Regions from separate parts of the Salipaludibacillus sp. HK11 genome, predicted to be linked through region 1. Evidence: riboswitches for the same ligand, from Rfam matches in the RefSeq annotation. Region 1 holds a riboswitch; the other holds the start of a gene.
The links. A riboswitch is a leader RNA that binds a small molecule or an ion and turns the genes downstream of it on or off. The one in region 1 is predicted to bind cobalamin.
Positions count from the first base shown of each region.

Region 2: another riboswitch for cobalamin. It lies ahead of ACM26V_RS21625 (ABC transporter substrate-binding protein); the one in region 1 lies ahead of ACM26V_RS07730 (FecCD family ABC transporter permease).

Region 1 is NZ_CP181045.1:1,556,897-1,563,094, forward strand. Features, by position in the region: gene cobJ (precorrin-3B C(17)-methyltransferase) at 1-339, opposite strand, end outside; gene ACM26V_RS07715 ((2Fe-2S) ferredoxin domain-containing protein) at 379-762, opposite strand; gene ACM26V_RS07720 (ABC transporter substrate-binding protein) at 874-1,875, opposite strand; gene ACM26V_RS07725 (heme ABC transporter ATP-binding protein) at 1,987-2,793, opposite strand; gene ACM26V_RS07730 (FecCD family ABC transporter permease) at 2,790-3,905, opposite strand; cobalamin riboswitch at 4,072-4,257, opposite strand; gene ACM26V_RS07735 (class I SAM-dependent methyltransferase) at 4,630-5,472, shown strand; gene ACM26V_RS07740 (diguanylate cyclase) at 5,533-6,198, opposite strand, start outside.
Region 2 is NZ_CP181045.1:4,567,957-4,574,154, forward strand. Features, by position in the region: gene ACM26V_RS21610 (cobyrinate a,c-diamide synthase) at 1-76, shown strand, start outside; gene ACM26V_RS21615 (cobyric acid synthase) at 69-1,583, shown strand; gene cobT (nicotinate-nucleotide--dimethylbenzimidazole phosphoribosyltransferase) at 1,607-2,644, shown strand; cobalamin riboswitch at 2,720-2,931, shown strand; gene ACM26V_RS21625 (ABC transporter substrate-binding protein) at 3,104-4,159, shown strand; gene ACM26V_RS21630 (FecCD family ABC transporter permease) at 4,125-5,186, shown strand; gene ACM26V_RS21635 (adenosylcobinamide amidohydrolase) at 5,191-6,198, shown strand, end outside.

The sequences.
Region 1 (6,198 bases):
AACGACCTCAACACTTACCCCCGATTCTTCTTTCCAACCTTTTTCAATCAAAACTTCATAAACAAGACCAGCCATTCCGTAAACTCCTGCATCACCGCTTGAAATAACAGCGACAGTTTTTCCTTCTTCAGCAACACGAACCGCTGCTTGAGCTCGACTTACCTCTTCAGACATTCCTGTACTGATAATCTCTTGATCTGTTAATAGATTTTCAATTAACTCAACATACGTTTTATATCCAATAATATAATCACTCTCTTGAATCGCTTCTTGTGCTCTTTTCGTGATGTGGTCAAAACTCCCAGGCCCAAAACCGATAATGAGTAGTTTTCCAACCATCGCACATTCCTCCTTTTATTAACTGGAAATTCGAAAAAACTAATCCTCTCTTTTGGTTACTTTTGAAATGCCTTTAATTCTATCAGTAGTATTTTCAGCTAGCATTTCTCCATTTTCAAAGTCGTAAATTAATGATCGTTGTAAATCGATGGAAGAATCTTGATGACTTTTAATAATAGATTTACCAACCTCTGGAGATGTAGCAGAATACCAATTCCCCTCAGGATAAACAATGACTACACAAGCATCCTTACAACGTCCATTACATTTAGTCCTAGACGTGTGAATTTGTTCATCTAATTCAAGATTGTTTATTTCTTCTCGGATGGCAAGAGTAATTTCTTCCCCTTCTTTCCTCATACAACTAGATCCATTACAGATCAAAACATGTTTTTTTGTTCCCGTTAAATTCCAAGTAGTCATAAAAAAAACTCCTTTATTAGTTATGAATATACTTATAATAATCAAGTTCATAAGAATGCAACTTTGCTAATGATAGAAATGTAAATACTCTATTTATGATTAGATAAGGTTTTATTCATATAACCCATCTACTAAAATATCTAGCGCCGATGGAACTCTCACCCCTTCAGCTGCAACAGATAATGGCATAATAATAAAGTGCTCTTCTTTTATTGCCGTCACATCCGTTAAAGCAGGGTGATTCAATAATTGCTTTCTTTTATCTTCTGCTGTCGTCTCCCCATAATCAACAATCACAATCACTTCTGGATCTCGTTCCACCACTTCTTCCCAACTCACTTCTCCCCAATTACTATCAATATCATTAAAAATATTTGTCGCTCCAGCCATCATAATGATTGAATTCAAGAAATTTTGTCCTGAGGTAAATGGCGCCGTATCCCCACTATCAAAGACAAATACACGCACAGTCTCTTCATCTTTTGGAATTGTTTCTTCAATGTTCACTAACTCTGTTTTCATCTCATTAATAAGCTTTTCTCCTCGTTCAACAACGTTAAAAATTTCGGAGATATTACGAATATCTTGATAAATATCCTCAATGCCTGGTCCAATAATACTCGATGATTCATGTAAGTAAGCATTGACGCCAAATTTCTCAAGTTGCTCAACAGTACCTATATTGTCTTCGTTGAAAGCACTAGTCCACCCTGCATAAGCAAAGTCAGGCTCTTCTTCCAAAAACACCTCTTGTGATGGATATTGATCAGACAATACTGGAATTTTTTCATATGTATCTTTAAATTCAGGTAAAACTTCATCGTCAAGATAAGCCGTACCAACCAAGTATTCTTCTAAACCAAGAGCTAGAAAGACTTCTGTTACGTGTTGATTTAAAGTGACAGCACGTTGAGGAACTTCTGTAAAAACAAGCGTACGATCTTCATTTTCAATTTCTACAACACCATATTCTTCTTCATTCTTTTCAACTGCTTCTAGATCGTTTCCATTTTCTTGACTATTACTTGAATTAGCTTCTCCCGTTGCACCACAACCCATTAATAATGCAATAAACGTACTGATTATAAAGACCATTTGAATTTTTCTAGTCATCTTTCATACCCCTTTTTCATTTATTGTTATGACGAATCTCGTTTGGATGATCTACTAAATTGTGCAAATCTACTTAACCATGATGTTCTTACCCATTTCTATTTTTCTATATTATGGAGCATACATTTTATTTGATTCTCTCGATCGATACATTCCATCGGATACGTATAGAATTTGCAACTTCCCTGTTTGAGGATGTGTCGTAACGGTGCAGTCTACATGAAAAACCTCTTTTAACATTGCCTTAGTAATGACTTCTTCCGGTGTACCATGTTTGACTATTTTGCCACCCTTAACTACATATATCGCATCACAATAAGCTGCCGCTAAATTTAAATCATGAAGCGCAGTTAATACACTCACTTTTAAGTTTCGAACAATATCAAGGATCTGAAGCTGATGATGAATATCTAAATTGTTCGTCGGTTCATCTAGAATAAGAAAAGATGTCTCCTGAACAAGAGCTCTAGCAATTTGAACCCTTTGCTTTTCTCCACCAGATAACGTAGAGAAACTTCTTTCTGCATGGTTTTCTAACCCCACTCTCACTAAAGCATCACGAACGATCTTTACATCTTCCACACTGTCCCCTTCAAAGAACCGCTTATGTGGATTTCTCCCCATTAACACAATTTCTTTCACTGTAAAATCAAAAGGAACAGATGATTCTTGCGCAACAACAGCCATATTTCTAGCAAATTCCTTATGAGAAAGGTTAGTAACTTCATGATCATTTAAAGAAACCGATCCCTTATACGGCCGCAATACCCGGTAGATTGTCTTTAACAATGTCGATTTTCCACTCCCATTAGGACCGATAATGCCAACAAATTGTCCATCGTTTACTTGCATCGTTATATCATTAATAATATTTTTCTGCTCCACCGCCGTTGTGACTTGTTCAACAGTTAATTTCACTTTCCTTCACCTCCCCCAAAAGAATAAGAACTACGTCTAAGAAGCCAAATAAAAAATGGCCCACCACATAATGCAGTAACAATGCCAATCGGTAATTCTTGAGGAGAAACAATTGTACGTGCGACTACATCTGCCCAAATGAGGAAAATAGCTCCAACAAGAGCACTTAATGGTAAGACGTGTCGGTGATCGGAGCCAATGATTAAGCGAACAATATGAGGAACCATTAATCCGATAAAGCCGATTGCCCCACTCACTGCGACTAATACTCCGGTTAGTAATGCCGTGATGAGAATCAATATTTTCTTAAAAAGATCGATATTTAATCCGAGAGTAGAAGCTGTATTCTCCCCCATTAATAAAAGATTCAGAGGTCTTGCTAAGAAGAGCAGTGTCGCTATGCCAAGCGAGAGACAAATAAATGGAATCGTTAATTGCTCCCACTTAGCTCCTGCCAAACTTCCCATCATCCAAAATAATGCATCGCGTATCCCCTCTTCCCGAGGCGCCGATATGACAATATAGTTTGTAATTGCCGATAGCATCATAGATATGGCAATTCCTGACAATAATAGTCTTACTGTGGAGATTCTCCCATTTACTTGCGCTACGATAAAAACGAGCACAACAGAGAAGAGAGCACCTAGAAACGCGGCGATAGAAAGCGAATATTGACCAAAAATCTGGAACGCACCAAAAATAATAACGAGTGTAGCCCCAACAGAAGCACCAGAAGATACCCCTAAAATAAATGGATCTGCTAAAGAATTTCGAACTAACGCTTGAATAGCTACACCAACTACTGCTAAACCAGCTCCAACAATGGCTCCTAATATCACTCTTGGAAACCGAATTTCCCAAATGATTTGCTCTTGGGCTTTTGACCAATCCGATGCAATAAAATGGTCCAAAAAAGAAACTTTAGAAAATGCTATTTTCCAAACGGTCAACGGAGAGATTGAAACTGGTCCAAGCATGATAGAACTGGTCATTGTGACAACTAGGATGAATAGAAGAGCAACAAAAAGTACTCTATAAGCTATCTTTCTCTTTTTTGTTACTTTTTGCTTTATTGACCGATTATCAACCCCGTCTTTTAATGCGCTCTCCATATAAACAACACCTTACATTTATTTAATTTGATAACTTACTCTTTCTTAATGCGCTTAAAACATAAAAATGCACCTCTATCCATGGCATGGATAGAGGTGCAAAAAGGCATACTTAAATTAAAGTAGCATCTATTCTACACTCCTCTACCTATGACCCGTAGGTATTGAAGCAACTTAAAACAAAGGCAGGTCTCCTGACTTAGGATCGTCATTTCATTGTGTCTTCCCGATTTAACTCAGTGACTTTATACAATGAAACTACCCATTACAGTGGCGGGACCGCGACGGATTTACACCGTACTTCCCTTTTAAGCATAACCAGCGGTTATACACCTTTGTTTTGATTCATTTTTTTAAAATAAGAATTTTATTATGAGTTGATTATTTACAACTCACCTAAACTAAGTTGAAAATAGTTAGTTTTATTTGATAAGTTAGAAATCACAACCCATATTTATACATATTTATTATTAAACTACTTTTAAGTATAATTAGCAAGGAAAATTTTTAAATAAAATGATATTCTTCACTTTAGTTACTATATGTATTACACTAATAAACGTAACCATTACGAATTATAACACAAATTCATTTTGAAAAAATTTAGTACCCTACATATATTTTTATTCATAGTAGTTATTTATTATATTGAAATAACAAATAAGCCGCAGTTTTTAACATAAGTGACGTTTTTTGATTACTCAAAACCAATGGAGGATAAAAGATGAAGAAAAAGCTGATACATGATGTCGATTATGAGGAAGTCTGGCGAGAAGGAATAAAGGATTGGAATGGTAACATGCCAAAAAGGATGACAGATGATCAATGTGAAGAATCTTTTTGGCGTAATTTCTTAAATGAAAAATCAACCACACAACCAATTGATTCATATTCCTTACCATTTTACCGAGAATTATCTACTTATTTCACTTCTGAAGATAACGTACTTGAAATCGGACCTGGTGCGGGGAACTATACGTTTTCTATTGCTGAAAAAGTTCGGTCTTTAACAGTGGTTGATCCTTCTAAGTCTGTTCTGCACTATTTAAATGAACGTATAAACCACAAAGCAATAACTTTTCAACCGATTCATAGTAAATGGGAGACATACCAATCCAATCAGCTTTTCTCAGTCGTTCTGGGTGTGAACTGTTTTTACCGAATGTTTGAAATCAAGCAAGCATTGGCAAATATGAATAATCACGCCACAAAGCACTGTATAATTGGTATGACAACAGGTCCACTTCAGCCACACTACCTAGACCTCGAAAGAACGCAAAGGTGTGTTCTTAAATACCCACGAAGAGATTATGTTCACCTATTAAATGTATTATATGAAATGGGAATCTACGCTGATTGTAAGATGGTCCCTCTTAAACGTAAATATACTTATTCTTCTTTAGAAGAAGCGGTTCAAAGTTGCAGAAAAAAAGTGCTATCTCCTCAATTAAGTGAAGAAACACTTAGGGAAAGTTTACTCCCTTATCTGCAAAAAGAAAACGGAAAGTGGACATATAAGCATGCCTTTTATGGAGCACTGATCAGCTGGAAACCTACTATTCTGTAGGCCCACTTTTCTGAACAGGAAGTCTTACTTGAATTATTAGGAAATGGTTAAATTCACCCTTCATGCTTCCTTGATAGAAATTTGGTTTCTTCCGTTTTCTTTCGCTTTGTAAAGGTGTTCGTCTGCTTCCATTATCAGTTGCTTTGGTTGATGAGTTGGATTTGGTTGAGTCATTGCCGCTCCAATACTTACCGTTACAACATCTGAAACCATCGATGTTTTGTGCGGAATCTTTAAGTTGCTAATGGCATGTAAGCATTGCTCTGAAATCTGCTTAACCTGGCGATGGTTAGCATTTGAAAGTATAGCGACAAACTCTTCGCCTCCCATTCTCGCTACATAGCCGTTAAATGGACTGACTACTTGTTTTAAAGCATCGGCAACTTCCATTAAGCAACGGTCCCCCGCTTCGTGTCCGTATGTGTCGTTATACTCCTTAAAATGATCAATATCAATATAGAGAGCGGATATTCTAAATTTTTTCTTGGCCGCGAGTGTCCATTCCTCTTGCATATGTTCCTCTAAATATCGTCTGTTTGGTATCTTTGTTAACTGATCGTTATAGGATAATAATTTTAATTTGTCGTTTAATTTATTTAGGTGGTCTCTTGATTTCTCAAGTGAGTCTGTTCTTGCACTGACTTTTTCCTCTAACGTTTGATTTAGTTCAGCAAGATCCGCTGTCGCCTTCTCCATATTAGTAAAAGCTTTACCTGAGTGCAATGC
Region 2 (6,198 bases), 2.2 Mb from region 1:
CCTTCATTTTGCTTCATGTCCTTCCATCGCTGAGCGATGGGTCAATCGATGTTTGGAGTGGAAAACAAATGGATAAAGGGTTACCAATCATGGTACAAGGTACGCACTCTGATGCAGGAAAAAGTATTGTAGTCACAGCACTGTGTCGAATTTTTAAAGAAAAAGGGTATAAAACAGCCCCATTTAAATCGCAAAACATGGCTTTGAATTCTTATATAACCGTTGACGGCAAGGAAATTGGTCGTGCACAAGGAGTGCAAGCAGAAGCGGCAGGCATTCCAGCAACAACTTATATGAACCCAATATTAATTAAACCAACTGGTGAATATAAGTCTCAAATTGTTGTTCATGGAAAACCTTATAAAAATATGCAAGCAGGACAATATAGACAAGTTTTTTACAATGAAGGGCTTTCGTTGATCAAAGACAGTTATGCACGATTATCTGAGAATTTTGAGCGTATTGTTATCGAAGGTGCAGGAAGTCCAGCAGAGGTAAATTTGAATGATCGTGAACTCGTCAATATGAGTGTTGCAAACATCGCAAATGCACCAGTCATTTTAGTTGGTGACATTGATAAAGGTGGTGTATTTGCCAGTTTAGTAGGCACATTACAACTCCTAGACCCTGTTGACCGTAAACGAGTCATCGGAGTCGTCATCAATAAGTTTCGAGGCGATTTGAGTTTGCTTAAACCTGGCTTGGATTGGTTTGAAGACTATACCGGATTACCAGTGCTAGGGGTCATTCCTTTCATAGACAAGCTAAACATTGAAGCAGAAGACTCTCTTGCGTTAGAACAATATTCTTCTAGGAAAAATCAAGAAAAGGATTTAGATATTGCTGTGATCTCTTATCCGAGAATATCGAATTTTACCGATGTCGACCCACTTATGAGGGAACCGGATTGTCACGTTCGATTTGTCCGAACAAACGAAGAGTTGGGCAAACCAGACTTGATTATCTTGCCAGGTAGCAAAAATACGTTGGAAGATTTAGCGCATATTCGTAAGGAGGGGCTGGCGGAAGAAATCATTTCGCTCGTTAAGGAAAATAAAACGCCAATAATCGGTATTTGTGGTGGGTATCAAATGCTAGGTCAAACGTTAGCAGATCCAGATGGTATAGAGTCAGGAATTGAGAAGGTGGAAGGTCTAGGTCTTATTGGAAATTTATCAACGACGTTAACTGATAAGAAACGCACTGTTTTATCTGAAGGTGTGATTATCTATCGTGGTGAAACGATAGCCGTCACAGGCTATGAAATTCATATGGGTGTCTCTCAATTTTCTGATGAACAAGGGGATCGATTTGTTCAATTGATAGACGGAGGCACAGACGGGTTTATTAGTATAGATGGACGAACGATTGGTACGTACTTTCACGGAATATTTGAAAATGATCGATTTAGAGAAGTGATATTGAATGATTTACGAGGACGCAAAGGCCTTCCTGAAATAAATGACAGGGTTTCTTTTCAAGCACTGAAAGAACAATCCTTTCATCACTTAGCTCAACTGGTTGAGAGTCATCTCAACATGGAATTGATCGAGGATAAAATGGCTTTATTTCAAAAAAACTGAGATATTTAGAGAGGGACAGCAGCATGGAAACAACAATAAACAAAATCACAGCGACAAATAAACAAGTAGGGAAACAAACTCTAGCTCACCTGAATAATTTAACGAAGCCACCAGGAAGTTTAGGTAGATTAGAGAAACTAGCGGTTCAGTTAGCAGAAATAACTGGAGATACATTTCCAACTGTATCCCCTCCTGCTTCGATTGTTTTTGCGGGCGATCATGGTATCGCTAAAGAAGGAGTTTCTGCATTTCCTCAAGAAGTAACGACACAAATGGTGGCGAATTTCCTTGCAGGTGGCGCGGCAATAAATGTATTAACAAAACAAATAGATGCAATGTTAGAGATCGTTGATATAGGTGTTGCATCGGATATAGAAGGTTCAGGTTTTATTAATAAAAAAATTCGCTATGGAACAGCTAACTTTGCCAAGGAAGATGCGATGACAAGGAAAGAGGCGCAAAAGGCAATTGAAGTAGGGATCGATATTGTAAAACAAGTAATTAAACAAGGTGCAAATTCGATTATCTTAGGTGAGATGGGGATCGGGAATACGACGAGCAGTAGTGCAATCATCGCTACATTAGCCGAAGTGAATGTGGAAGGTATTGTTGATATTGGAACAGGAATCACAGCTGAACAGCGTGTATTGAAACGAAAGATCATTGCCCAGGCGCTTGAGGATCGAAAACCAAATCGTGAGGATGTCCTCGATATTCTTTCTAAAATAGGTGGACTGGAGATTGCTGGTATGACAGGGGCGATTTTAGGAGCAGCTTCTGAACGAAAGCCTGTCATTATTGATGGATTTATTTGCACGGTATCTGCCTTGTTAGCAACGAAGCTAGTTCCCGAAGCGAGAGACTATTTAATATTCAGTCATCGCTCTCAAGAACAAGGACACACAACAGCTTTGAAAATGCTCCAAGCAAATCCATTATTAGACTTAGAGTTACGTCTAGGTGAAGGAACCGGAGCGGCGCTTGCTTTTCCGATTGTGGAATCTTCCCTAAAAATTTTAAAAGGCATGGCTACTTTCACTTCAGCAGGAATTTCGACTTAGTCATATTGAAAAAGATTAAAAATAAATTTACTTTATTTGAAAACTGATTTATACTAAATCTATTAATAAAACCCAATTTCATAGATACAATTTGGTTCATGATTCACGTCGATACGTTGACGAATTCATGTTAAAAGGGAAGTCGGTAAAAGCCGACACGGTCCCGCCACTGTGAGCGTTTAGGAAAGCTGAAAGAAGCCCACTGTGCTTTTACATAAAAGCATGGGAAGGGAAGCTGATCCGATGAAGCGTAAGTCAGGAGACCTGCCAAGTTGTTCGTAACACCTTCGAGGAAAGGGATGTTTCATGTTCATAGAAAATTCTACTACGTGTTAGAATGCAAACCGTCATCTATATTATGATAGGTACTTATTTCTATGTGACTGTTACATTCAACGCTTTTCCTAAAGGAATGGCGTTTTTATTATGTAATAAAAAGAATGTAGGAGGAACAAAAAGATGCAAAAGAGAATTAAATGGGGACAATTAGGTGCAGCAATAACATTGTCGTTGGCATTAATGACGGCTTGTGGAACAAATGAAGAAGAGGTAAATGAAAATAATCAAGCGAACGATAACGACGAAGTCACGAATGAAACAGAAAATAATAATGATGAAATTGAGAATGCGGCGGACGAAGAGAACGAAGCAGCAAATGAAGAAGTAACTGGTGGAGAATTTCCAATCACCTTGACAGATAAAGTAGATCGGGAAGTGACAATTGACGAAGAACCTGAAACGATCGTTTCATTGTTGCCTAGTAACACGGAAATTGTCTTTGAACTTGGAGCTGGAGACAGATTAATAGGTGTGTCGGATTTTTGTAATTATCCACCAGAAGCAGAAGATATCCAAAATGTAGGTGGGCAGGATATGGATCCTGAATTAATATTGTCGTTGGAGCCTGATATGGCTCTTGTTCAAAGATATCATTACGAGAATCATTCAGAAATTTTGGATCAATATGAGCAATCTGGTATCGATGTGCTTGTAATTGAAGGTGGCGAATCATTTGATGAAGCTTATGACACGATCAAAATGCTTGGTAGCGCTACAGGTACTAGTTCACGTGCGGATGAGATTGTTGTTGAAATGAAAGACGCATTAGCTGAGATTGAAGAAAAAGCGGAAGAGATTTCTGAAGAAGATAGAAAGACGGTTTGGGTCGAAATATCTCCCTCACCAAATATTTTCACAGCTGGTCAAGGAACATTTATGCATGAGATGTTAGAAGTGATTCAAGCAACTAATGCGGCAGAAGATCAAGAAGGTTGGGTCAGCCTGACTGAAGAAGAAATTGTCATGTTGAGTCCTGATGTGATTATTACAACCCATGGAGTTGCGGAAGATCCAATTGACGAAGTGGTATCACGTGATGGTTGGTCGGACATACCAGCTGTGCAAGATGAAAGAATACATGATGTGGATAACGATACGGTCATTCGACCAGGACCGAGATTAATTGAGGGAGTGGAAACTCTTGCCAAATTGGTCTATCCAGAAATTTTTGAGTAATCGAATCTTTTGGATTTATGTTTTCAGTGGAGGATTTGTACTTAGTACAATCCTCTTTGGTCTATTTATGAGCAGTGTGACAGTCCCTGTTCCAACCATCTTCCACATCATCATTGACAATGTATTTGGCTGGCAATTGCTCTCGGACTTTCCCGAAGTTCAAGATAGAATCATCTGGAACATTCGTTTACCACGCGTGTTATTGGCTTTTTGTGTAGGAGCTTCATTAGCTTTGGCGGGTGCAGCTTTTCAAGGGTTGCTTCGAAACCCACTCGCAGATCCTTATACGATTGGTGTGTCATCTGGTGCCGCATTAGGAGCTGTTATCGTAATATTTTTTCAAGTGACGATTGTTGGTTTAGGCGGTTTTACACTTCCAATTGTAGCAATAATTGGTGGTTTCATTTCATTGATGCTCGTGTTTGGTCTTGTTAGAATTGCCAGCAGAAGCTTTGCGATTGAAACGATTATTTTAGCAGGAATTATTATGAGTTCTTTTATTGGTGCAATCATCTCTTTGGTGATATCGCTTGGTGATCAAGATTCGATGACGCAAATTATCTATTGGCTCTACGGAAGTGTTGGTATGAGAGGATGGAGTCACGTTCAACTCATCGTTCCGTTTATGATCATAGGCATGTTTATTCTATTGGTCCATTATCGGGAGTTAAATGCGTTGGCTTTAGGGGAAGAGGCAGCCGAACATATCGGTGTGAATGTTAAGCGAGGCAAATACTATATTTTAGTTGGAGCATCTTTATTAACAGGAGCATCTGTTGCTGTTTCTGGTTCCATTGGATTTGTTGGGTTAGTAATCCCTCATTTGGTCCGCCTCATCATTGGACCAAATCACAGGCATGTGTTACCTTTATCGTTCCTTGTTGGGGGAGGGTTTCTAATTATAGCTGATTTAGTCTCACGAATGATTATTGCCCCGAAAGAACTTCCAATTGGTGTAATTACTGCTTTGATTGGGGCACCTGTTTTTGCATTATTATTGATTAGAAATCGGCTTGGGAAGGGGTAACGGTATGATCCATGTCAAGAATCTCGTAGGCGGCTATTCAGAAGAACCTATTATTGACGGAGTTGACTTCGACATTGTTAAAGGTGAATTCTTTGGACTGCTTGGTCCAAATGGCAGTGGAAAAACGACGCTGTTTAAATTGATAACAGGTGGTCTACCTATCAAACAAGGAGAAATTACAATTGACGGTCAACTGCTATCCAAATTGTCTCACCTTGAAAAAGCGAGAAAAGTGGCAGTTTTGGCTCAAGAAGCGCAAGTTTCCTTTGATTTTACCGTAGAAGAAATTGTTAGTCTTGGTCGTTATGCGTTTCAAAAAGGTGTGCTCAAGACGATTTCGAAAGCTGATAGAGAAATCATTGATGAGGTGATGGAACTAGCTAATGTAGATCATTATAGGAATAAACAATTTCGACTACTTAGTGGCGGTGAAAAACAAAGAGTTCTGCTTGCCAAAGCATTGGCTCAGCAACCGAAAGTTCTTTTATTAGATGAACCGACAAATCATTTGGACGTGAAGCATTCTTTCTACATGCTTGATTTGTTGAAAAAATGGCAAAAAGAGCATGGGTTAACGATATTTGCAATCTTGCATGATTTGAACGTTGCGGCACTTTATACCGACAGAGTTGCCTTGCTTCATGAAGGGAAGTTTCAAAGAGTTGGTGGTGTCGATATTTTACGGAATGAACAGCTTCTACAAGATGTTTATGAAGTGAAAGTAAAGGCGCAATCTCACCCGTATGTTCCAAAACCACAGTTATTAATGACTCCTTACGATGATGTAGAACAGGTGCCAACTGATTTGAAAAATTCCTTTCGATTGGAACAAAATGAAGGGTTTATTCATCTGGAATTTGAGCAACCTTTACGAACGATTTCAAATAGTGTTGTCGGTGAAGGGATCCAATGGTTAAAGCATTTTTGTAATTTCCATGTGAATAAAAATTATGATGGCGGTGATCCCATCGATGATATGGAAAGTTGGATGAATAATTGGGGAATCCCTACT